DNA from 2 places in the Arthrobacter sp. 92 genome. Region 1 is predicted to be linked to the other one. Evidence: riboswitches for the same ligand, from Rfam matches in the RefSeq annotation. Region 1 holds a riboswitch; the other holds the start of a gene.

The links. A riboswitch is a leader RNA that binds a small molecule or an ion and turns the genes downstream of it on or off. The one in region 1 is predicted to bind S-adenosylmethionine.
Region 2: another riboswitch for S-adenosylmethionine. It lies ahead of ACP4XC_RS03190 (cobalamin-independent methionine synthase II family protein); the one in region 1 lies ahead of ACP4XC_RS21585 (DUF1737 domain-containing protein).

What each region holds. Positions count from the first base shown of each region.
Region 1 covers NZ_CP189863.1:4,625,167-4,632,494, reverse strand. Annotated here, with positions in the region: gene ACP4XC_RS21605 (glutamate--cysteine ligase 2) at 1-1,145, shown strand, start outside; gene ACP4XC_RS21600 (hypothetical protein) at 1,219-1,548, shown strand; gene ACP4XC_RS21595 (O-succinylhomoserine sulfhydrylase) at 1,655-2,863, opposite strand; gene ACP4XC_RS21590 (rhodanese-like domain-containing protein) at 2,864-3,274, opposite strand; gene ACP4XC_RS21585 (DUF1737 domain-containing protein) at 3,271-3,573, opposite strand; SAM riboswitch class IV at 3,608-3,723, opposite strand; gene ACP4XC_RS21580 (EAL domain-containing protein) at 4,114-5,187, shown strand; gene ACP4XC_RS21575 (flotillin family protein) at 5,381-6,814, shown strand; gene ACP4XC_RS21570 (Nramp family divalent metal transporter) at 7,151-7,328, shown strand, end outside.
Region 2 covers NZ_CP189863.1:679,901-687,228, forward strand. Annotated here, with positions in the region: gene ACP4XC_RS03180 (DUF3151 domain-containing protein) at 1-96, shown strand, start outside; gene ACP4XC_RS03185 (uracil-DNA glycosylase) at 180-815, opposite strand; gene ACP4XC_RS03190 (cobalamin-independent methionine synthase II family protein) at 991-2,205, opposite strand; SAM riboswitch class I at 2,219-2,342, opposite strand; gene ACP4XC_RS03195 (adenylosuccinate synthase) at 2,683-3,972, shown strand; gene ACP4XC_RS03200 (RNA polymerase sigma factor) at 4,573-5,127, shown strand; gene ACP4XC_RS03205 (hypothetical protein) at 5,124-5,921, shown strand; gene ACP4XC_RS03210 (hypothetical protein) at 6,622-7,328, shown strand, end outside.

The DNA of each region.
Region 1 (7,328 bases):
TAACTGGACGGAAGCTCGCCGCGGACGACGCCCCGGACAGACCCCGGATCCCCGATCCCCACGATCAAACCACGCGACACGAGGCCTCCGGCCTGACTGCCGAACTGAAGCTCGAGCAGATAGAGACCCAAACGAAGCCGTGCCTGGACTACGCCGAGCTGTTGCAGCAGATCCGGCAGGGGCGGGCATTGGCGGACGAGGCGGCGCGGAAACACGGCGCCCGGGTGGCCGCCCTTGCGACGTCGCCCGTGCCGTCAACCACACACACCACCCCAAACCCGCGATACGCCACCATGCAGGAACGGTTCGGGCTGACCGTCCACGAGCAGCTGACCTGTGGTTTCCACGTCCACACCTTCATCGAGTCCCAGGACGAGGGAGTGGCGGTGCTGGACCGCGTGCGCGACAAGCTGGCCGTGCTGACCGCCCTCAGCGCCAACTCCCCGTACTGGAACGGCGTGGAAACCGGGTTTGAGAGCTACCGGACGCAGGCTTGGAACCGCTGGCCGACCTCGGGCCCTTCTTCGTTGTTCGGCACCCTGTCCTCCTATCGGCGCCTGGTCACCCGTCTGCTGGACAGCGGCGTGCTGCTGGACGAGGGCATGATTTATTTCGACGCGCGGCTTTCACGGAACCACCCCACCGTGGAAGTCCGCGTGGCGGACGTTTGCCTGAACGCGGAGGACGCGGCCCTGATCGCGGTACTGGTGCGGGGGCTGGTGGAATCGGCGGGCAGGGAATGGCGCGCCGAGGTGGATCCGGCGCCGGTGCCCACGGTGCTGTTGCGGATGGCGGCGTGGCAGGCAAGTAACTGCGGGCTCCGCAGCGAGCTGCTGGACTTCGGCACTTTCCGGCCTGCCCCCGCCGCGGAGGTGGTGGAGTCGCTGGTGGATTATCTTGCCCCTGTCCTCTCTGAACAGGGTGAACTTGAGCTCGCCCGCAGCGGCGTCCGCAGGATCCTGGAGCGCGGAACAGGCTCGCAGCAGCAGCGCCGTGTCAGGGACGCTGCCCTCTCCGGGGCCGCGTTCGACGACGCCGGGCTCGCCGCCGTCGTGGCGAACGCGGTGGAGGTGAGCATGCGGTGTGCGCAGGCCAACGCCGCGGAGGAACCCGCCCCGGTGTTGCTGCGCGTGCGCATGCCCTGAGCCCACGCCCTGATTGACCTGGGAGGCAGCCAGTCCAGAAGTACCGTCTTCGTCCAACGACCGGGAGCACGCCATGGAAACTGAATATGCCGACGTGGTGGATCATGATGTCACCACCATCACCTGCGTCTGCGGGAACACCGTCAGCAAGGACGGCCTGATCCAGGCCAACTCGCAAGGGATACCCGTGCATATTGACGGCGAGTCACCCGTGCCGGCCGGGCTGGCCCCGTGGCCTGACGACGAGGACGTCTACACCCTGTGCCCTTCGTGCGGCCGGGTGTACCGCGACGCCGTCATCGAAGAAACGGGGACCGCTCCGGTTGCCTTCCGGGTGGACGTGACAGGGGGCCCGGTGGCGGAGGCAATCCGTGTCCACTGGGACGTCGACACCGCGGGCTGATCCGGGAAATCCTGCACTGAGGCACTGAGGCACTGAGGCACTGAGGCACTGAGGGGCTGTTGCCCGGGCCCGTCGCCCGGGGAACCGCCGCCCGGGGGACCGCCGCCTAGATCTGTTTGAGAGCCTGTTGCAGGTCTTCGATGAGGTCGTCCACGTCTTCAAGGCCCACCGAGAGCCGCACCACGCCGTCGCTCAACCCGATGGCCGCGCGGCCCTCCGGGCCCATGGCGCGGTGGGTTGTGGTTGCCGGGTGGGTGATGAGTGACTTCGCGTCACCCAGGTTATTGGAGATGTCGATGATCCGCAGCGCATCCAGCAGCGCGAAGGCGGCCTCTTTGGCCGAGCGCCCGGCGGAGGGAGACAGCTCCAGGGTCAGGACGGTCCCGCCCGCCTTCATCTGCGCCGCCGCGAGTCCGTACTGCGGGTGGGACTTCAGCAGCGGATACTTCACCCAGCTGACCGCGGGCTGTTCCTCGAGCCATTCCGCCAGCCGCAGGGCCGAGGCGGACGAGTGGTTCACGCGCAGGGCCATGGTTTCCAGGCCTTTGGTGAGCACCCAGGCATTGAATGCGGACAGCGCCGGGCCGGTGTGCCGCATCAGCTGTTTGACGGGGCCGTCGATGAATTCCTTCGTGCCCAGAATGGCCCCGCCCAGGACCCGGCCCTGGCCGTCGATGTGCTTGGTCCCGGAGTACACAATCACGTCCGCGCCAAGATCGCCGCAGCGCTGGAGCAGCGGGGTGGCGAAAACGTTGTCCACCACCACGGTGGCACCGGCGGCGTGCGCCAGTTCGCTGACGGCGGCAATGTCCACGATCTCCTGCATCGGGTTCGACGGGGATTCGAAGAACACCGCCGTGGTGGGCCGGGACAGAGCCTCGCGCCACTGTTCAAGATCCGGTCCGTCCACAAAGACCGTCTCCACGCCCCAGCGGGGCAGGATCTCGTTCAGGATCACAAAGCAGGAACCAAACAGCGAGCGGGCCGCCACCACGCGGTCGCCCGCGGCCAGCAGGGCGCCCAGGGCGGTGAAGACGGCGGACATGCCCGACGCCGTCGCAAAGCACGCCTCGGTGCCTTCGAGCAGCCGCAGGCGTTCCTGGAACGTTGCCACGGAGGGATTCCCGTAGCGCGAATACACGAACCGTTCATCCTCGCCGGTGAAGGCACGCTCGGCTGCGGCCGCGGATTCGTAGACAAATCCGGAGTTGAGGAAGATCGGCTCGGCCGTTTCCTGAAAGTTGGTGCGGTCAAGGCCGCCGCGGACTGCCTGGGTGTCGGGGCTCCAGCTGGCGGCGTCGGGGTTGAAGGTCACTTAGTTCTTTCCGAGATTGGTGGGCAGGCCGCGGTTCTTCCAGCCGTTGACGGTGCGCTCGCCGTAACGGTCCGGTTCGCCTTCGAAGCCTTCCAGGACGTTGTAGGCCGTGTAGCCGGCCTGGGTGGCCGCGATCGCCGCCGCGATGGACCGTGCGCCGGACCGGCACAGGAACACCAGTTCGACGGCGGTGTCCTCAGGAGCCTGCTGTTTCAGCTGCTCGACGAAATCCGGGTTGGGGATGCCGCCCGGGAAGACCCACTGGATGAAAAGGGGATCATTGTCGGTGGCCTTGGTGTCCGGTATCCCGATATGGGCCCACTCTCCCTCGGTGCGGACGTCCACGAGGACGGCGCCTTGCTCCAGCTTGGCCCAGGCATCGTGAGGGCTGAGGTCTCCTGCGTAGCTCACGCGTGGCCCTCGAATCCTTCGTCCGGGAATTCGCCGTCGAAATCCAGCTCGTCAACAGCAGTGGCAACGGCGGCGTCCGCGGTGGCCACAGCGGCGGGCAGAATGACGGCCTGGGCAACGATCACGCTGGTGCCGTTGAACGTGGCGGCCGGGCTTCCGTGGAGCACATAGCCGTCGGCCAGCGCCTCGGAGATGCGCTCGCAGAAGGTGCGGTCGTCCGGGCCCGTGATGAGGCGATAGGCCAGTTTTTCCTGGGCGGGTTGTTGCTGACCGGCAGCAGGCTCAACGGCCGGGCTCAGATTGACGGGGGCATCAGACACAACAGATCTCCTTCTCTCACGCTTGCAACTCGAATGGGTCGATATGCCGAGTATTCACCTGAGGCACCCCGCCGCGAAAGGGAGGGTTGCCGACCGGCCAGTCAGGGCTTGGCACCGGTTCTCATTACTCCCCAAAAACGTAACACTTACAAGGACGGCCCGCACCGCCGTCGTCGTCATGTTCCGTAACGGCACGCGTCCAACGGCACGGAACACTGGCACAGGTCTTTCCTGATTCACCCGGGCATACAGAGTGAAACTCGCGTGCACAGATTACGACTCGATCACCAATAGCGATCACTACAGACAGAGAGCCCAGTCTCGTTGTACGCTTTTGAAACGTTCGCGGTTACTGCATCCTCGAATCAGTGTGCGGCAGCCATGGACGGGTCCCGGGCTCAGCCGGGACCAGCACTTATAAAGGAATAACCAATGTCAATGGATGAGACTTCTTTTCCAGCATTGACCGACGGAGAGCTGACAGCGGAATGGGGAACCCAGTCAATCCCGCCTTCGGACGTGAGTAGTCCTGCGATCCGTGGACAGGCATGGGACATTATCGAGTCGGTCCTGGACGATCCCTCTCCGCAGAGCGAGTGGGCGCGGGAACGGCTACGGACCCGCATGGCCACGCATCCGGGACGCCCCGAGCGCGCGTTGCTCGAACACCTGATCGCCACCAGGGCCGCAACGGATGATCACGCGCCCGGGGCCTCCGGTCCTGAGGCCCAGGGAATTGACGTGCCGCCAGCGGCCCTTCTCACTCCGATTCTGCCGCCGCCTGAGGCGGACACCGGGAACCCGGTTCTGTTCACGCGGCGCAGCAGGAAGAAGATCGAGGCGATCCTGGGTGACAGGATGCTCCTGACGGCATTCCAGCCGATCTGCGAACTCGCCACCGGAAGCGTTGTGGGCGTCGAGGCGCTCACACGTTTTGTGAGCGACGACGGCGCAAGCGCTGATCACTGGTTCAACGAGGCCGCGGCAGTCGGGTTGGGCGCCGATCTCGAGTTCGCGGCCCTGCAGGCGGCGCTCGCCGCTGCGGAAAAACTTCCCTCGCATCTCTATGTGGACCTGAACTTGTCGCCGGCAACGTGCCTGGACCCGCGGCTCCGCGCCTTCGTGGAGCAATCCGAGTTGGCCCTCGACCGGATCGTCATCGAATTGACCGAGCGGCTCGCTGAAGACGAGTACGCCCCCCTGGTGGAGGCACTGGCGCCCCTCCGATTGCGCGGACTGCGGGTGGCCGTGGACGGCGCGGGGGCCGGTTTCGGCTCGATGCGCCAGGTGAAGCTGCTGAGCCCGGATATCGTGAAGCTCGACCGGGGCCTGATATCAGGCATCGACCGGGCTGCCGGCCAGCAAACAGTCGGTGCCGCGATGGTGGAATTTGCCCGGCAGATCGATGCTGACCTGGTGGCCGAAGGAATTGAAACAGAGGCCGAACTCGCCACAGTCACCCGCCTGGGAATGACCGCAGGCCAGGGATATCTGTTGGGCCGCCCGTCGGTTCAACCGCTGGAATGGGCGCACTGGCGTGTGGCAGCCGAACAGGAATCGTCCCGCTCGCAGCCCTCCCATCAGACCACCTAGGTCTGTTCAGCCGCTTGAGCTGCCTTCCCGGGCGCACTCCGCTCCGGAAGGCAGCTGGTCCGGGCGAAAATAAATCTCATCCAGTTACTGGACTTTCCGGCGGGGACCCAACGACACTGGCTACAAGAGCTGGCTGCACGCTGCCGAACCCGCATGCCGGCGGCTCCGCGAATCCCGTCGAAAGGGCCCTGTGATGCCGGACTTGTCAGCGTTCTTCCCCCTGATTGCCGCCATCCTCGGGGCCGTTGTCGTCATCGCTTTCATCTGGGTGGCCGTAAAACTGATGTGGAAAGTCGCTGAGCCCAACGAGGCGCTCATCATCTCCGGATTGACGCGGGGGACCCTGGAGACCAGGGAGGGCATGGACTTCAAGATCGTCACAGGCAAGGGCGCGCTGGTGATTCCCGGGCTCCAGACGGTCCGGCCCTTGTCCCTGACCCTGAATGAAACGGAACTCAAGGTTTCCTGCGTGACGTCGCAGGGCATCCAGGTGATTGTCGAAGGCGTGGTCATCTACAAAATCGGAGACGCCCCGCCCTTCATCGCCAATGCGGCGCGACGCTTTCTGGGGCAGCAGCCCAAAATGCAGAGCCAGGTTTACAACGTCTTTGAGGGCCACCTGCGTTCGATTATCGGCAGCATGACAGTTGAGGAAATCATCAGGGAGCGCGACAAGCTCGGTTCCCAGGTCCGCAGCGCCAGTGGCGTGGAAATGGAGAAGCTCGGCCTGGTGGTGGATTCACTGCAGATCAAGGACCTCCAGGATCCCACCGGTTACATCCAGAACATTGCCAAGCCGCACATCGCCCAGGTGAAGATGGAGGCCCGGATCGCCGAGGCAACCAGAAACCGCGAGGCGGCGGAAAAGGAAGCAGAAGCGGCGGCCCTGATCGCGGATGCCCAGAGCGTCTCCGCGATTCGGCAATCCGTGGCCCAGGCGAATGCCGAAAGGGCACGGGCGAATGCCTCCCAGGCCGGCCCCCTGGCGGAGGCGACGGCGCGTCAACAGGTGGTGGTTCAGGAGACGGAAGTAGCCAAGCTCGAGGCGGACCGCGAGGAACAAAAGCTGCAGACCACCGTCCGCAAGCCTGCGGACGCAAAGGCCTACGCCAAGCGCACCGACGCCGAAGGCCAGAAGGCCGCAGACATCAGCGCCGCCGAAGCGCTCGCCCGCCGCACTGAGCTTGAGGCGCAAGTCAACGCCAGGCGGACCGAACTCCAAGCGCAGGCCAACGCAACAGCCGCGGCGGCCGCGGCTGGCGCCACCAAAGTCACCGGCGAGGCCGAAGCCGCGGCCACCCGGGCACGCGGTGATGCTGCGGCGTCGGCGATCAGGGCGAAGGCCCTGGCCGAGGCCGAGGGCATCAAGGCCCGGGCCGAGGCGCTCGGGACCAACCAGGACGCCGTCATTTCGCAGCAGCTCGCCGAGAACATGCCCGCCATCATCGCCGCGGCGGCCGAACCGTTCTCCCATGTGGGCCAGATGACCGTGTTGAACGGCGGCGAAGGTGTCAACAAGATGCTCGGCGGGATCCTCGCCCAAGTAGGTGACTATCTTCCTGCCTTGTCCTCGGCGCTGAGGAACAGCCGGGAAGGCAAGCGCCCCGCGAAAGCTCCAGATGCATAGAGATGTTGATCGGAGCCTTACCGGCAAGATCGGCAGGGTCACAGGACTCATCGGCCCAGGGACCATCGGCGAGGTTATGCTGCCGTTCCGCGGTGGAACAAGTGCGTTCCATGCCCATCCTTTTGATAAGACAAGTGTGTTTCCGGTGGGCGATATGGTTCTGGTCATCTACTTCGAGCCACCCCAAACGGTCTACGTTGACGCATTGCCCGACTTTCTCAAAGCGCAACCGTGACTCCTCGGAAGATGGAAGCGGCCTGCCGAAATAACACTTTTCGGTATACCTAAATTTGAGCTATCCTCGTTTATAGGCCCCCAAAGACGAGGAATGAACGAATGGCTACTTCCACCCTCACGGAACGCCAGGCTGCGAGCCCCCGGTGGCGATCCCGGCTGCTCCTCATGGGCCCCGCCTTTGTGGCCGCCATTGCCTACGTTGATCCGGGAAACGTGGCGGCCAACCTGACTGCGGGCGCGAGCTTCGGATACCTGCTCGTCTGGGTCCTGGTGGTGG
Region 2 (7,328 bases), 760 kb from region 1:
GCGGCGATCGGCGAGGCCGAGGAACCGGAGCGCATTGAGAAATTCCTCAACGACTCCGATCCGACAGCCAAGGCAGCCATCGAAGCGCAAGGCTAGGCAGGCGTAAGTACGCCTTTACGTACGACGGCGGGCGGCCACCTTCAAGAGAAGGTGACCGCCCGCCGTCGCACTTTCCGGGGCTAGCTGACCGGCTTCGTCAGGCCGGTGCGGGCCATGGCGTCGGCGTACACCACGTGCATTTCGTCCAGGTACTGCTGCTGCCGTGCAGGGGTGCCGGCGAACGCGCGGCCGCTGAGGGAGCGCACCTTGTATGTCTTCAGCCCGCGGCGCCACAGGAGGGGCACCTCAGTCTTCAGGAGCAGTCCCGCCAGGCGGTTGGCCTCGGTGCCGTGGGCAACGATGACCGAGGCGCGGGGCACCAGGGCAAGGAACTTCAGGAGAGGCTTGAGTCCGGCCGAGATCTGGTCCGGAGTGAACTTGCCATTGGGCTCGCCGGGGACGTGCCAGGGGTGGACGTTCCACGGCATGACGAATTCCGGGCGGAGGCCCAGCTTCCACTGAACCCCCAGCATGCGGGTGGCCGCCTCGTCGTCGCCGGCGGTGATGAAACCGGACTCGTCGACCGTCCCGATGTTGGAGTACAGGCTGATGATGCGGCACTCGTCGACGTCGTGCATGGGGTCCACGTAGGGGACCACGGTGTCGGGCTTGCCACTTTGGAGAGTGTCACACAGCTCATTGACAGCTGCGACGTTGGGTTCATAGCGGCGGCCTAGAAGCTGCTCGCGGAAAGATTCAGTAGCCAGTGCTGTCATGTATTGCTGTGTCTCCTGCGGGGATCGGTGACGCTGCCGCACCATACCGGGGCGTGCTGTGGGCATGCTCGGGTACGGCGTGGTTTGAAATGTGGTGTGGACCGATTGCCTGACCGGTCTCTACCAGTTTAGCAAGCCCCGCGAAATGTGGCCCCGGGGGACCCTGCAGGCGCCGCTATCCCCGCCAAAGGCGCGTGGTGGCGCGGCGCGCGCCTTCCCCGAGGGCCTCAAGCTTGGCGAACGCGATCTGCGGGTGCACCCGGCCCCCGAGCCCGCAGTCCGTGGACGCAATGACGTTCTCGCGACCCACCAGATCGGCAAACCTGACGATCCTGTCCGCCACCAGATCCGGATGCTCCACCACGTTGGTGGCGTGTGAGACCACCCCGGGAATGATCACTTTGCCCTCGGGAAGCTTGGTGTCCTCCCAGACCCGCCATTCGTGCTCATGCCGGACGTTGGCGGCCTCGAAGGAGTACGCCCCGGCATTGACCTGCATCACGGAGCCGATGATGTCCGCGAACGGTATGTCCGTGGTGTGCGGGCCGTGCCAGGAGCCCCAGCAGACGTGCAGCCGGACCTGTTCCGCCGGCAGGTCGCGCAGCGCCCAGTTGGTGGCCTCCACGCGAAGCTGGATGAACTTGAGATAGTCCGCCAGGCTCGGCTCGGGGTTGATCTGGTCCCAGCTCTCGGCCAGCGAAGGATCATCCAGCTGCACTGTCAGGCCGGCGTCGATGATGGCCTTGTACTCTTCGCGCATGGCGTCGGCGCAGGCGTAGAGAAGCTCCTCGTCGGTCGTGTAGTACTCGTTGGCCACCCGGGCGCAGGACCCTGGGGAGAGCGAGGCCACGAACCCCTCCGCCAGCCCGGCTGAGGCAAGCCCGGTCTTGAGGTTGGCGATGTCCGAGCCCACGAGGCCCTGCCCCGTGTAGGTGAGCGGACCGGCGATCTTCGGCTGGGAGACACTTTTGCGGTGGGCGAGGATGCCCGACGACGGATCGTTGTAGGCGTCGTTGAACTTCTGCCGGTCCCGGCGGTCGGGGAAGGAGGTGAGCACGATGTTCCCGGGCGTGGAGCGGCTGACCTTGGCATCGGCCCAACGGTCCACGTCCGTGGGCTCGAGGCCTCCAAGGCGGGCGAAGGAGTAGTTCCACCAGGCGCCGTAGTCCACGGAACTGGACATGGTGTGGCCGTATTCGCCGTCGTTGGGGATATCGATGCCAAGGTCCTTCTGGCGCTGGACAACGTCCACCACCGAGGCCTCCAGCAGCTCGCGGAACTCGGGGGTGAGCCCGCCCGCTTCCTTGGCCTCGTTGGCGGAGATGAGTTCGGGCGTGCGCGGCAACGAACCTGCGTGGGTGACGCGGATGTGATCGGTGTTTACGGACATGGCGGATGGTTCCTTTCCATCGGTCCTGGCTGTAGCACCTTTGCCGGGCCGCGGCGTCCCGTTTTCAGGGTTCCGTTTTGGGGACAAGGTTGCTGCGGCGTCAACGATCCAGGTCTCTCGGCCGCTCCGGATGGGCACTCTCACTTAATTCCATCCGGCGACGGTTCCGCAAATCGGGGCAGTATTGTGTCGGGGGATTGTCCCGGCGGGCCCGGGGCGGCCCGCTGCCTCAGGCCGCCGGCCTCAGCAACGCCCGGCGCCGCGGACCGCCTGTCGGCTCTCCATAGCGGCCCCCGCCGCCGGATCGGCTAAACTTGGGTGGTAAGAGCCCCGAAACTCTTGGGCTGTGCCTGCCGGTCAGCTGACCGGTCACGGCATGGCAGTGGAATTCGGGGCATTCTCATGAACGGCGCTGAGCTGCGTTGACCACCTGGTGGATCACACGGAGTCCGGCCCGAACGAATGGGGGAGGATCCCATGCCAGCAATCGTGATCGTCGGAGCCCAATGGGGCGACGAAGGCAAAGGTAAAGCCACTGACCTGCTCGGCCACCGCGTCGACTACGTGGTCAAGCCCAACGGCGGCAACAACGCCGGGCACACCGTCGTCGTAGGCGGTGAGAAGTATGAGCTCAAGCTCCTTCCTGCCGGCATCCTGAGCCCCAACGCGGTTCCGATCATCGGTAATGGCTGCGTGGTGAACCTTGAGGCCCTGTTCCAGGAGATCGACGGCCTCGAAGCCCGCGGCGCCGACACCTCTAAGCTGCGCGTCTCCGCCAACGCCCATCTCGTGGCGCCCTACCACCAGGTCCTGGACAAGGTCACCGAGCGGTTCCTGGGCAGCCGTGCCATCGGCACCACCGGTCGCGGCATCGGCCCGGCGTATATGGACAAGGTGGCCCGCCTCGGCATCCGCGTCCAGGACGTCTTCGACGCCTCGATCCTGCGCCAGAAGGTTGAAGGATCGCTGCGCCAGAAGAACGAGCTCCTGGTCAAGGTCTACAACCGCCGCGACATCGAGGTGGATGAGATCGTGGAGTACTTCCTGTCCTTCGCCGAACGCCTCCGCCCGCTGGTCATCGACAGCACCTTCGTCCTGAACACGGCCCTGGACGAGGGCAAAGTGGTCCTCATGGAGGGCGGCCAGGCCACGTTCCTCGACGTCGACCACGGCACCTACCCCTTCGTCACGTCATCCAACCCGACCGCGGGCGGCGCCTCTGTGGGATCCGGCATCGGACCCACCCGCATCTCCCGCTCCATCGGCATCATCAAGGCGTACACCACCCGCGTGGGCGCAGGTCCCTTCCCCACGGAACTGTTCGACGAGATGGGCATGTACCTGCAGAAGACCGGCGGGGAGTTCGGCGTCAACACCGGCCGGCCGCGCCGCTGCGGCTGGTACGACGCCGTCCTGGCGCGCCATGCCTCCCGCGTCAACGGCTTCACGGACTACTTCGTCACCAAGCTGGACGTCCTCACCGGCATCGAGCAGATCCCGGTCTGCGTGGCCTACGACGTGGACGGCGTGCGGCACGACGAAATGCCGATGACCCAGACCGAGTTCCACCACGCCAAGCCCATCTTCGAGTACTTCGAAGGCTGGACCGAGGACATCACCGGCGCCCGCGCCATGGACGACCTGCCGGAAAACGCCCGGAACTACGTGCTGGCCCTGGAGAAGCTCTCCGGCACGCGGTTCTCGGCAATCGGCGTCGGCCCGGACCGCGACCAGACCATCGTGGTCAACGACCTCATCAACGACTAAACGTCACCGAAGCTCCAACGGCAGCACGAACCATGGCGGGTCACCCGGAAGGGCGGCCCGCCGTTTTGCCTTCCACAGTATTTCCCTCTGTTTAGCCGCCCATCAATCCCGTTGAATCCCGCAACGGGCGGCCCGGAGTAGGGGACGGTGGCGTCATCAGCCACCTTCTCGCCGGGGTCCCCTGACCGGGCCGAAAAAGAATTTTAAGTTTTTTGGATTTCGCGTAACCCCACCGGCCCCCCGGACGATTACCACTATGAAAGCGCCAGGTTCGAATTTGTCCCCCATCAGATTTGAACCCGGGGCTTGACTGCGACAAAAAGCGCCGGGCTGGATGTGTCCCCCATCATGTTCCAGCCCGGCTCTTTGCGGCGCTTAACTGAGACAAAAGGCGCCGGGTTGGATGTGTCCCCCATCATGTTCCAACCCGGCTCTTTTCTGTCCGGAGCCGGTTCAGCAAGAAGCCGGCCTGGGAGCGCGGGGCCGAGCCAATGCCCTCCGCCCCGATAGCCGGGGAGGCTTGCGGGCGGGACGCATCCGGCGTCCGCCTGATGGCTACACTAATGTAGCCACCCTCCCCTGAATGAAGGTTCCACGTCCGTGACCCATGCACTGACCGATGACTCCCTGCGGGCCCTCAAGGGCCGCGAGGGCGAGTTGTTCAGTCTGGTGTACCGGAGTTACGCATCCCAGGTATTGGGGTATCTGACAGCCCGCGGAGTCGAGGATCCGGAGGCAACAATGCAGGATGTCTTCCTCGCAGTCCTGCCCCGAATAGACAGCATCAGCGGTGGCGTCAGCGGGCTGCGGACGTTCGTTTTCTCGGTGGCGCACGCGCGGATGGTGGACGACCACCGCAGGCAGCGGCGGGCACCCGTCCGGCAGTCCTTCGAACCCGAACTGGACCGCCGTGAGTCCTCCTCAGCGGAGACGGCAGCAATGTTGCTCGTTGCTCCCGGGGAAGTGCTGCAGTTGTTGGACGTCTTGGGCGAGGACCAGAAAGAGGTTCTCACCCTGCGGATTATCGCGGATCTCACCGTAGAGCAAGTCGCCGAAATCATGGGGAAAAGCGCCGGAGCAGTCAAACAGCTTCAGCGACGTGCTTTGGACAGACTCCGTGAACATTCGGCCGTAAAGGATTACGTGGCGCCATGACAACCAGACATGACTTTTCCGGCGGAACCATTGAGCAGCTTCTGTTCGACGCCGGTCACTCGGACGCCGTCGAACTCCGGGCTGCCCTCACCGCGCTGGCCTCGCTCGGCCAACTCGCGGTCCCGGCGCCCGGACCGGAACTCGCGGCCATGCTCGCCGGGCCGCACAATGACCTCACCCGTCAGCGCTGGTTGCGCAAGCACCGTCCCGCCGTGATCGGACTTGCCGTCCTTGCCGGCATGGGGCTCGGCGTCAGCGGGGTGGCCGCCACCAGTCCTCGCCCCGGGGAGGGTCAGGGATTGCGTTCGGTGCAGCAGCTGACCCTGGACTGGACCCCCGGCTGGAGTATCGCCGGTGTGCCCGTGGTCCCCACCGCTGGAGAGCCCCAAGAGTCAGCCACCGGCGCAGCTTCCGATGCTGGCGATCCGGGGCTGCCGGCCTCCGGGTCCGCGGCGCCGGCAAAGCTGGAGGGCGGCGAGTACTCGGTTCCGGTCACCCCGGAGCCGGCCCCGGCGTTGGAAGAGCACGGTCGTGGTCCCGCCTCCGACCCGGGCGATGCCGGCAAGTCGAGCGACGGCCAGCATTCCGGGAGCGGCAACGCCAGCCAAGGCGGATCTTCGAAGCCTGTCGGGCTGGACCCCGCCGGGGAATCCGGCGGCGGAGATATCCTGGGTTCCGGCGCGACGCTCAAAAAACTGCATTTGCCCGCCACGGAAAAGACCCGGACAGTCAGCGGGTCTTCCGCGTCCGCCGTGGATTCGCTCAACAGCTGGTTGGGAAACTTCCGCCCCTGATCCCTGACCCTGACAGCTGACCCCCGGCAGGTGCCTGCGGGCCGCTGTCTTGCAGGCCGCTGTTTTGCAGGCCGCTGCTGTCAGGCCAAGACCTGCCGAGGGGACGGCCGGTCCGGTTTCTCCCGTCAAGAGCCATCAGTCCGCTCCGATCGTGCAGGTGTCGGCTTAGAGCGCATCCAAGGCTGACGCCTCCGATGCGACGTCCAGGCCTCGTCCGGGTCCCGCAGGATGTCCTGGATGTCCTGGATGTCCCGACCATGTCTTCCGGAACGCCTGCGCCTGCATGGAGTGCGCGTTTGCGGAACCCGAAGGTGCGGTCCGCCATTACGCGGCCATCTCCACCTGTGCCACGGCCGTCCGTGAGGTCCAGTTCAACACTGTTCTTGCGGGGTGTGAGGTCCGCTTCGAGGTCGCGGACGGTCGGCAGCGGACGCGGGCGCGGGCGGGCGCCCGGCGCGGGCGGCCGCTCGGCGTGGCAGCCGCGGCGTGGGCGGCGAAGCGTGGCGGTTGTGCGCCTGTGCGGTGCGGCGCCCGCTGAGCCAGGCCTGCCCCGGGGTGCCAGTGATTCATGCGGCTCTGCAGGGTGGATAGACTGCGCACCCTGCATAGCTGCAGGTTGTTGCCGGGCATCCAGAGCGGCACTACTCCTCCACACTGTGGATTACCTCCACGCCGGCCGCGTGCCATGCCGTAATGGAATATGACCCGTCGCCATGCACTTCCGGCGCCGCTGCTGGCAGCATCCTTCACGGTTTTCGAGGCCCGGACTTCCGACGTCCCACGGAGCCGAATGCAGGCGTCGGACCTGTCGACACCGAGCCGCGGCATCCGCGTCCCACGGGGCCGCCGGCAGTCGTTGCTGGAGCGGTGCCGCCCTTACACCAGCCTCACTCCGGACTCCTGTATTTGCTTCGCCACCGCAGCCATGATCCACGGCATTTCGCTGCCCGACACCGCCGGGGCCTGGACGAGGCTCCACTTGGCGAGACGCACTGGAACGTCGGCCCCGCGTCGGCGCCATGTCAGGGGGCACCTCTTGAAGGTCGCCGCTGAGGACGTGGTGATGCTCGACGGCGTCCCGGTCACCTCGGCGGCGCGGACGTTCCTCGACCTGAGTCGCGTGTTGGAATTTGATGACGCTGTTGCTGCCGGCGATTCCATCGTTTGCGCGCATAGACGCGGCTACATCTCGGACAAACACGCGCTCCTATCCCATGGCGCGCTCCGGGCCTATCTGGATTCCCGAAGCGGGACCCATGGAATCGCCCCCGCCCGCAAGGTTTTCGCCGAGGTTGAGGTGGGCGTGGATTCACCGCCGGAAACAAAGATCAGGCTGTGGCTGCACCGGGCAGGCCTACCGCGGTTTGTTCCCAACCAGCCAATCCTGGACATCTTAGGCAACCCCAC